Regions from separate parts of the Pantoea sp. SGAir0215 genome, predicted to be linked through region 3. Evidence: predicted binding sites of a transcription regulator. Region 3 holds the regulator's gene; each other region holds the start of a gene.

Region 1 (2,207 bases), 620 kb from region 3:
GGCTTTAGCGAGAACCCGTCACCAAAGACAAACAGGGGAACGGTCGTTTCCTCCGGCAGCATGCCACCATGTGAGCGGTCGTCGTTCATGCCATGGTCAGCGGTCACCATCACCTGATAGCCTTCTGCCAGCCAGCCAGGCATCCATTGCGACAGGTAACCATCCGCCATGCGTGCCCGGTTACGATACTGGGGCGAGGACAGGCCATGTTGATGACCGGCATAATCGATATTCATCGGATGGATGAGGAGGAAGTCCGGGTTGTGCCGCAACCTCAGGCTCTCGGCATCTTCAAACAGGTGCGAATCGGGGTAACTGTCGTCAACGTAAAAGTGCCCGAACTGGACAGGCAGGGCCGGCGCTTCGGTATGACGATCGCGCGCAGGCACGAAAGGGCTGCGGTTGTAAAGTTCACTGATCCAGTGATAAGCCGCTGCGGCGGTGGTCAGGCCCGCATCACGCGCATAGTGAAATACGCTCTGTTCGTGACTCAGGCGGTTTACCCCGTTGTGGATGATTCCACTTTGCACAGGCGCAACCCCGGTCAGAATGCATTCATACAGCGGACGCGACAGAGAAGGCAGTGCACAGGTGAGATGATAATAATGCCCTTTACCTTGCGCACATTCTGCGTGCAGATAACCCATCGCATGATGGGCAACGTGATGGCTCAGGCCGTCCAGAATCACCAGAATTGTTTTCATGTTGTCCTCTCTTGCTGCGGCGTCTTCACGCCACAGGGGGCGTTTGTCTGCGTCTCTGACGTCGGGCTGTTTTAACGCCGCCAGCGCAACGCCGTCCGGCCGTATCTTAATAGTTGAGTAAGTGCACACTAACCTAGCGTAATCCCGTAACCGTTAATGCGGAACAGATTAAGCCTGGCCGGGCATGAACGCCGCTGTTGGCTGCGCGGAGGCCAACGCAACGTGCCGCCTCAGGACGCTTATCCATTGAGTCGGGTATGGAAGCGGGCGCTAGCTGACTGCCGGGGTTGAAAAACCGAGCCAATGTAAATGTCGGATGTGAAAACCGTATGACAGGACGGCACGACGGAGTGGGTCTGCCAGCCGATATGCTCGGTCTGTCCGGTTTGCTTTCATCAAAAGACAGGTTCGTACGGTCCCGGCGGTATAACCCAGGATGCCGGGGCTGGCATTCCATCGCGCAGTCTGGTGATTTGAAAGACGCTGTTAAGTAAGCCTGACGGCTATATTGTGATTTACGTCACACTAAAGCATGATAATGCCAGAAAACATCCCTTTATTTTCGAGGCGTGAAATGAGTGATAAAAACCCGATAGCACAAAAGATAGCGCGCCTGATGCAATGGGTGCTGAATGCAGGATTGCTGATTCTGGCGTTCATTTTAATGGTCTTCCTGGGCAAAGAGACGGTCCATTTAGCCAACGTCCTGTTCAGCACGGGCGAGCAGGCGTCCTCCTATCTTCTGATCGAAGGCATCGTGATTTACTTCCTTTACTTTGAGTTTATTGCCCTCATCGTGAAGTACTTCCAGTCGGGTTACCATTTCCCGTTACGCTATTTCGTCTATATCGGCATCACGGCTATCATCAGGCTGATTATCGTCGACCACAAAAATCCCTTTGATACGCTGTGCTACTCGGCTGCTATTCTGCTGCTGGTTATCACCCTGTGGCTGGCAAACAGTAACCGGCTTAAGCGCGAATAACCTCGCGTTTGCATGACGGACGGGTGTGCCGTGAATCGCTCTGCGCTAAACTACCTGCCTGAAAATTTTTGGGGGAAAGTGTCATGACGCAAGACCCGCTCCGTTTATTACGTTCACTCAACTGGCTGGCGCTGGACGGTGCTGCTCTGTCGCCATCACTTCGTGACTGGCTGATGGAGGAGGACTCTATGACCAGGCGCTTCGAACAGCATTGCCAGAAGGTCAGGGTGGAGCCCGTTCGTGAAGGGTTTATCCACGCTGACGAATTAGGTGACGAAGGTGCGCTGTTACCCGCTGATCAGCGCTTCTGGCTGCGTGAAGTGATCCTGTATGGCGACGAACAACCCTGGCTGGCGGGACGCACGCTGGTGCCTGAAAGCACCCTGAACGGTCCCGAAGCGATGTTGCAGCAGCTCGGAACGCGACCGCTGGGACGTTACCTGTTCTCCTCTTCAACCCTGACCCGCGATTTTATCGAGCCCGGTAACGTTGAATCGCTGTGGGGACGTCGGTCGCGC
Region 2 (2,207 bases), 530 kb from region 3:
GTCGGTGACCAGTCGAGGATGCCGTAACGCAGCAGGTAGACAAACACATTTGCCAGAGCGATATACCACAGCAGTTTGTTGGGAAGGACATACTTCATAAAGATTTGTCTTGCAGTGAACTCTTCCTCATGACTTTCGTTGTAATCCACCGGATAGTCGTTTTTATAGGCCTCAATCGGCGGTAATCCACAAGATTGCGGCGTATCGCGCATCAGGGCAAAGGCCAGAATCGCAATGGCGATCGCCCCGAAGGCGGGCATATATAGCGCGGCTTTCCAGTCGTTGAACCACGCCATCCCCAGCAGAAACAGCAGGGGCGGAATCCCGCCGCCGACGTTATGCGCACAGTTCCACACAGAAACGATGCCGCCGCGCTCCTTTTGTGACCACCAGTGGACCATAGTGCGTCCGCAGGGCGGCCAGCCCATTCCCTGAAACCAGCCACAGATAAACAGCAGTACGAACATCACCATAATGCTGGAGGTTGCCCAGGGCACAAACCCCATAATCAGCATTATGGCAGCCGCCAGCGTTAAGCCGGCAGGTAAGAAGACCCGTGGATTTGACCGGTCTGACACCGAGCCCATAATAAATTTGGAAAAGCCATAGGCGATGGAGATGCCTGAAAGCGCAAAACCCAGATCGCCGCGTGAGAAGCCTTGTTCAACCAGGTAGGGCATCGCCAGGGCGAAATTCTTTCGAACCAGATAGTAGGCCGCATAGCCAACGAAAATCCCGATAAAGATTTGCCAGCGCAGGCGACGGTAGCGTGGATCGATACGATGGTCTTCGACCCGGGGCTGGTGTGGTGCAGGTTTAAAAATACTCAACATAGCGGTGGCCCTCCAGGGCGCATTATGATTTTGATTCCCGGCAGGTTGGGCAAAACTCAAGAAAACGGCGATCGGGATGCGCCATTTCGCGCAGAGAATAGACAGAGATACGTGGCTTTACTGTGATGAATGACAAATATGTTACAGATTTATGACAATCTGGCGCGAAAAGCTCAGGCCGATGCGCTGATGCGCACATTTTTCTGCTGACAGGATATGCCCGATAAGAAGGTAAAAAGTCTGACCGGCAAATTAATGCGTAACTGCCTGGTTAATGCACAGATGTCAACCAGATAAATCTCCCTGCTGTGCGGACATTGTTTACACTGTCGCTCTGTTTATTTCGGGGTTGTTACCGTGCTTTTATTGATTGTTACTACCATTCTATGGGCTTTTTCATTCAGCCTGATTGGCGAGTATCTTGCCGGTCAGGTTGACAGCTGGTTTTCGGTGCTGATGCGCCTGGTGCTGGCGGCCGTGGTATTTTTGCCTTTCCTGCGCTGGCGCGGCTATCGCCCCTCTACGCTCCTGCTGTATATGCTGGTAGGCATGCTGCAACTGGGCATCATGTATTTACTGAGTTTCGAAGCCTATCTCTATCTGAGCGTGTCTGAATTCCTGCTGTTTACCGTGATGACGCCGCTGTACGTCACGTTGATCTACGACGTGATCAGTCGACGGCCTCTGCGCGCAGGGTACATTTTCAGTGCGTTACTGGCTGTGGCGGGCGCGGCAATCATTCGTTATGACAAAGTCAGCGATAACTTCTGGTTCGGCCTGTTGCTGGTACAGTTAGCCAATATTTGCTTTGCAGCAGGTATGGTGGGCTACAAACGTTTGCAGGAAACCCGTCCTGTGCCGCAGCACACGGCCTTTTCGTGGTTCTATCTGGGCGCGGTGCTGATTGCGGTGGTGGCCTGGGCCGTCTGGGGCAACCCGCATAAACTCCCGACCACCTCACTGCAGTGGGGCATTCTGGTCTGGCTGGGCGTGGTGGCGTCCGGACTGGGTTACTTTATGTGGAACTACGGTGCTACGCAGGTCGATGCTGGCACGTTGGGCATCATGAACAACATGCATGTGCCGGCAGGCTTGCTGGTCAACCTGGCGATATGGCAGCAAAAGCCACACTGGCCAAGCTTTATTGCCGGTGCGCTCGTGATAGTAGCGTCCTTGTGGGTCCATAAGCGCTGGGTGGTCGGTAAGAACAATCAACAGTGAAGAAACAAGGCATCGCCGCGCACCGGCGCCAAAAGTAGCAGGCCGCTCAGTCTGTTGCGATCCCATGGCGGACGGGCGCGCGTCGGCAGAAGGCGAGCAAGACGACGTCTGCTCGCCCGGCAGAGCGGACCGCATTGTTATCCCGGTGCGCTT
Region 3 (2,207 bases):
TGGATACCTCTAATCCCTTTGCCGCGCGCACCATCCCTTCGCTGGATGAAAGCTTTGTGGTTATCCACTTTCAGGGGCTGGAAGACATTGATTTTCCCTATCTGCTGGCCATGCTGCAGGGATCGTTTATTTCCAATATCAACACGTTGGTGGTACCCGGCGGCAAAATGGGACTGGCGATGGAGTTAATTATGGCGCCGTTAGTAAAACGGCTCATGGAAGGGAAACGGATTGAATAACCACAGAGGCCAGCCTGGCCTCTGTGAGATTACAGCGCAATCACTTCGTAGCTGTGGGTAATGTTGACGCCTTTGCCTAACATGATGGCGACAGAGCAATATTTTTCCGCGGACAGATCGACAGCGCGTGCCACGGCTTTATCCGAAAGTGCGTTGCCGCTGACGATAAAATGCAGATTGATATGGGTAAAGATGCGGGGGGCTTCTTCCCGACGTTCAGACGATAGTTTCACTTCGCAATCAACCACATCGTTGCGGCCTTTTTGCAAAATTGACACAACGTCAATGGCGCTGCATCCCCCTGCCGCCATCAGCACCATCTCCATAGGGCTCGGCGCTTTATCGCCAGAATTGCCATCCATCAGTACCTGATGGCCGGACGATGATTCCCCCAGGAATGTTAACCCTTCAACCCATTTGACGCGTGCCTGCATAATTTTGACCTCAGAATACCCTGTTTTGGCTCAGCGTACGCTTTTGCCTGGGAAACAGCAATCCAGAGAAAACGCCATCTTGCTGAAGCGAGACAACACAAGACAGTCGACGTAAGCTGTGCTACAAACAGAGCTGAAAATATTTTTCGTCATCCGAAGACGAAGCCGGGAAGAATGATGCGCACTGCGCCGAATGCAGCCCGAATAATTTCCTGAATGGAAAGACGCTTAACGCTTACATCGCCTGGCAGGGAAACAGAGCCCTGTATTTTGGGCACGATTACAACAGAGGATAATAGCGAATGGTTCTCGGCAAACCGCAAACAGACCCTACACTTGAATGGTTCCTGTCCCATTGCCATATTCACAAGTATCCATCCAAAAGTACGCTCATTCATCAAGGTGAAAAGGCGGAAACGCTTTACTACATCGTTAAAGGTTCCGTTGCGGTACTGATTAAGGATGAAGAAGGCAAGGAGATGATTCTGTCCTATCTGAATCAGGGCGACTTTATTGGTGAGCTTGGCCTGTTCGAAGAAGGTCAGGAGCGCAGCGCCTGGGTACGTGCGAAAACCGCGTGCGAAGTGGCAGAGATTTCCTACAAAAAATTCCGTCAGCTGATTCAGGTGAATCCGGACATCCTCATGCGCCTCTCCTCGCAAATGGCGCGCCGTCTGCAGGTCACATCGGAAAAAGTGGGCAACCTCGCGTTCCTTGATGTCACCGGTCGCATTGCGCAGACGTTGCTCAACCTGGCGAAACAGCCGGATGCCATGACGCATCCTGACGGCATGCAAATCAAAATTACGCGTCAGGAAATTGGCCAAATCGTGGGATGTTCACGTGAAACCGTGGGACGTATTTTGAAGATGCTGGAAGACCAGAATCTGATCTCCGCACACGGCAAAACAATTGTTGTTTACGGCACGCGCTAAGCTTTATTCTTCACGGCATAATGGCAACGTTATGCCGTGAATTATTTGCGTTGAGCCGATGTGGCGAAGAATAATTTATCACCCTGAAGTTAACTATGCCCTGCGCCAGACACTGGTGTTGTGTCTCCCCGTCGCGCTCGGCTGGCTGTTTGGCGATCTGCAAAAAGGATTGCTATTCTCATTGGTGCCTGCCTGCTGCAATATTGCCGGTCTGGATACGCCCCACAAACGTTTCTTTAAACGCCTGATTGTCGGCGGCAGCCTGTTTGCCCTGGGTAGCTTACTGATGCAGTGGCTTCTGTTTAAAGACGTGCCCTTACCGCTTATTCTTTTCGCCCTGCCTTTGCTGCTGGGCGTGACAGGTGAAATCAGCCCACTGCACGCACGGTTACTCCCTGCCACACTGATCGCAGCGATATTTACCACCAGCCTGATTGGCCGCATGCCCATTTACGTACCGCCCCTGCTCTACATCGGCGGTACGCTGTGGTATGGCCTGTTTAACTGGTTCTGGTTTTGGCTGTGGAAAGAGCAGCCAATGCGTGAAAGCCTGAGTCTGATTTACCGCGAACTGGCGAACTATTGTGACGCCAAGTACA
Region 4 (2,207 bases), on a different contig from region 3:
CGGGTCCTGCATACAGTCATAAATATGCTCATAACCCGCAAGGTTGCCCAGGTAAGCCAGAAATGAATGGCTGCCGTTCAACATACGCAGTTTCATCTCTTCGTAAGGCAGCACGTCTTTGACTAACTCTGCACCGGCTTTTTCCCATGCCGGCCGCCCTGCGACGAAATTATCCTCAATAACCCACTGGCGAAAGGGCTCACAGGCTACCGCGACGGGATCGGCCACCTGAATAAGCGCCGCGATCGCGTCAAGACTCTGCGGATTCATCGCCGGTACGATACGGTCCACCATGGTTGAAGGGAACGTCACCTGCTGTTCAATCCAGTCTGCCAGGTCGTTGTCACGTTGTCGGGCAAAAGCACGCACGACCTGACCGATCACTTTTCCGTTTTCTGGAATATTGTCGCAGGACAACACAGTAAACGCAGGCAGACCAGCAGCCTTGCGACGCGCCAGTGCTTCAACGATGATCCCTGGCGCAGAAAGCGGCTGGTGAGGCTGAGCCAGATCAGCGACAATCTGAGGATGGTCGCGCATCAGCTCGCCCGTTGCCGGTGAATGACAATAGCCTTTCTCGGTAATCGTTAAGGAAACGATGGCAATTTCGGGCTGACACAGGGCGTGAAGTACGGCTTCGGTTCCATCGACCTGAGCGTGAAGCGCCTGCTTCACCACACCAATTACGCGCCCTTCCCAGCCATGAGCCGACATTTCTGCCACGCTGTACAATAATCCCTGACGTTTCAGATCGGCAATCTGTTGTTCCCCGCCGATGAGATTAACTTCGACGTAGCCCCAGTCGCTGTTATGTTCTGCTGCAAGAACATCGGCATAGACCGCCTGATGAGCCCGATGAAAAGCACCGAATCCAAGATGGACAATACGCGGGACGAGCTTATTCCTGTTCCATTTTGGAACCGTCGCCTTCGCATTCAGTAGGGTAGTTTGCATTTCTTTCTCACCTTATTTTTTATTAGCTGCGTGGACACTGACGTTAAATAACGGCAGCACCTGGAGATCGCCTTGATGTTTTCCTGTGCGGCGCCGTTTGGATCAAGCGCCTGAGAACACCACGGCAAAAGGAAAGTTTTTAAAACAGAATTGGTGCGGGAAGCCTATCGTCAGCGGCAGAATTGTTCCACTACCATACCAGTTATAATTAAAAAATGTGATGAATGGCAATTATGTCTTTTGGCAAAATTGTATTAATTAACAAAGAAAATAAAAATCATAACTTCTTTATAACTATAAATATTAATGGCACTACAGAAGAATTAACCTTCGAACAGGCTGATGCGTATTAGCACGCTGTTTTGCGATGCGGGTGAATAACCAAAATTTAAAAAAATCCGAAAGAATGCTTTTAAAAAGGGCCGACCTCATCAGGCGTCATGTATAAAAAGACTTAATCGCACCAATGGGTTTAAGAGCACTCGGGTTTGAGGGTGAGCTATTTCGCTACGGACAAAACGGAAATCAGGCAGAAACTCAACGCCGTATTTGACTGGCGGGACATTAACGCTGAACGCTTTTTATTCCCCCATCTGGCGTTATTCGACGTGTACGTGGTAAGGCTGTCAGTTATGCCTCTGTGGAGCCGGAGCATTTTGGAAACCAGCCCGATACGGTGCTGTATTGATATTGCACCCGCATGCGATGACAGACACCCGTTTCCCGACGCGTCGCTGTATTAAGGTTATATCGGTTCAGGTGCCTGTTTTATCGCGAAGGTTTGCACAGCCGCCCAGAAGCCGTATGCAGGGCAACGCAATCATGTCACCCTGAGCCTCCCTTCCCGCACAACGCTATGCTTGCGTAATTTGCAGCGCCATATCAATCGAGATAGCCATACTTTCGGGATTCGCTTTACCGGTCCAGGCAATGTTAAAGGCCGTGCCATGATCGGCTGAGGTGCGCAGGAACGGTAAGCCTGCGGTAATATTTACGCCGTCGTAGAAGCCCAACAACTTGAGCGGAATATGGCCTTGATCATGATACATAGCCACAACGATGTCATACATGCCCTCATTGCATTGCATAAATACGGTGTCCGGCGGGCACGGGCCATAGACGTTTATGCCCTGCGCCTTCATCGCGTCAATCGCCGGTGTCAGCACGCGAATTTCCTCATCTCCGAACAACCCATTTTCACCCGCGTGTGGGTTAACGCCCGCAACCGCAATACGCGGCTGGCTATAACCGAC

The links. The regulator CRP, encoded in region 3, controls carbon source genes, mostly activating them, when cyclic AMP is high. The targets are predictions, from matches to a motif close to ATGTGANNNNNNTCACAT.
Region 1: psiE (phosphate-starvation-inducible protein PsiE) is a predicted target of CRP. The motif match lies at 1,213-1,230, and genes of this name have one in related genera.
Region 2: glpT (glycerol-3-phosphate transporter) is a predicted target of CRP. The motif match lies at 1,015-1,032, and genes of this name have one in related genera.
Region 4: C1N64_RS21395 (mannitol dehydrogenase family protein) is a predicted target of CRP. The motif match lies at 1,170-1,187, and genes of this name have one in related genera.

Annotation. Positions count from the first base shown of each region.
Region 1 is NZ_CP028031.1:877,132-879,338, forward strand. Features, by position in the region: gene C1N64_RS04190 (alkaline phosphatase family protein) at 1-704, opposite strand, end outside; gene psiE (phosphate-starvation-inducible protein PsiE) at 1,279-1,689, shown strand; gene ubiC (chorismate lyase) at 1,773-2,207, shown strand, end outside.
Region 2 is NZ_CP028031.1:781,439-783,645, forward strand. Features, by position in the region: gene glpT (glycerol-3-phosphate transporter) at 1-833, opposite strand, end outside; gene C1N64_RS03775 (carboxylate/amino acid/amine transporter) at 1,191-2,054, shown strand.
Region 3 is NZ_CP028031.1:255,263-257,469, forward strand. Features, by position in the region: gene C1N64_RS01380 (phosphoribulokinase) at 1-239, shown strand, start outside; gene C1N64_RS01385 (OsmC family protein) at 269-673, opposite strand; gene crp (cAMP-activated global transcriptional regulator CRP) at 976-1,608, shown strand; gene C1N64_RS01395 (YccS/YhfK family putative transporter) at 1,667-2,207, shown strand, end outside.
Region 4 is NZ_CP028032.1:85,329-87,535, reverse strand. Features, by position in the region: gene C1N64_RS21395 (mannitol dehydrogenase family protein) at 1-954, opposite strand, end outside; gene C1N64_RS21390 (D-threonate 4-phosphate dehydrogenase) at 1,809-2,207, opposite strand, start outside.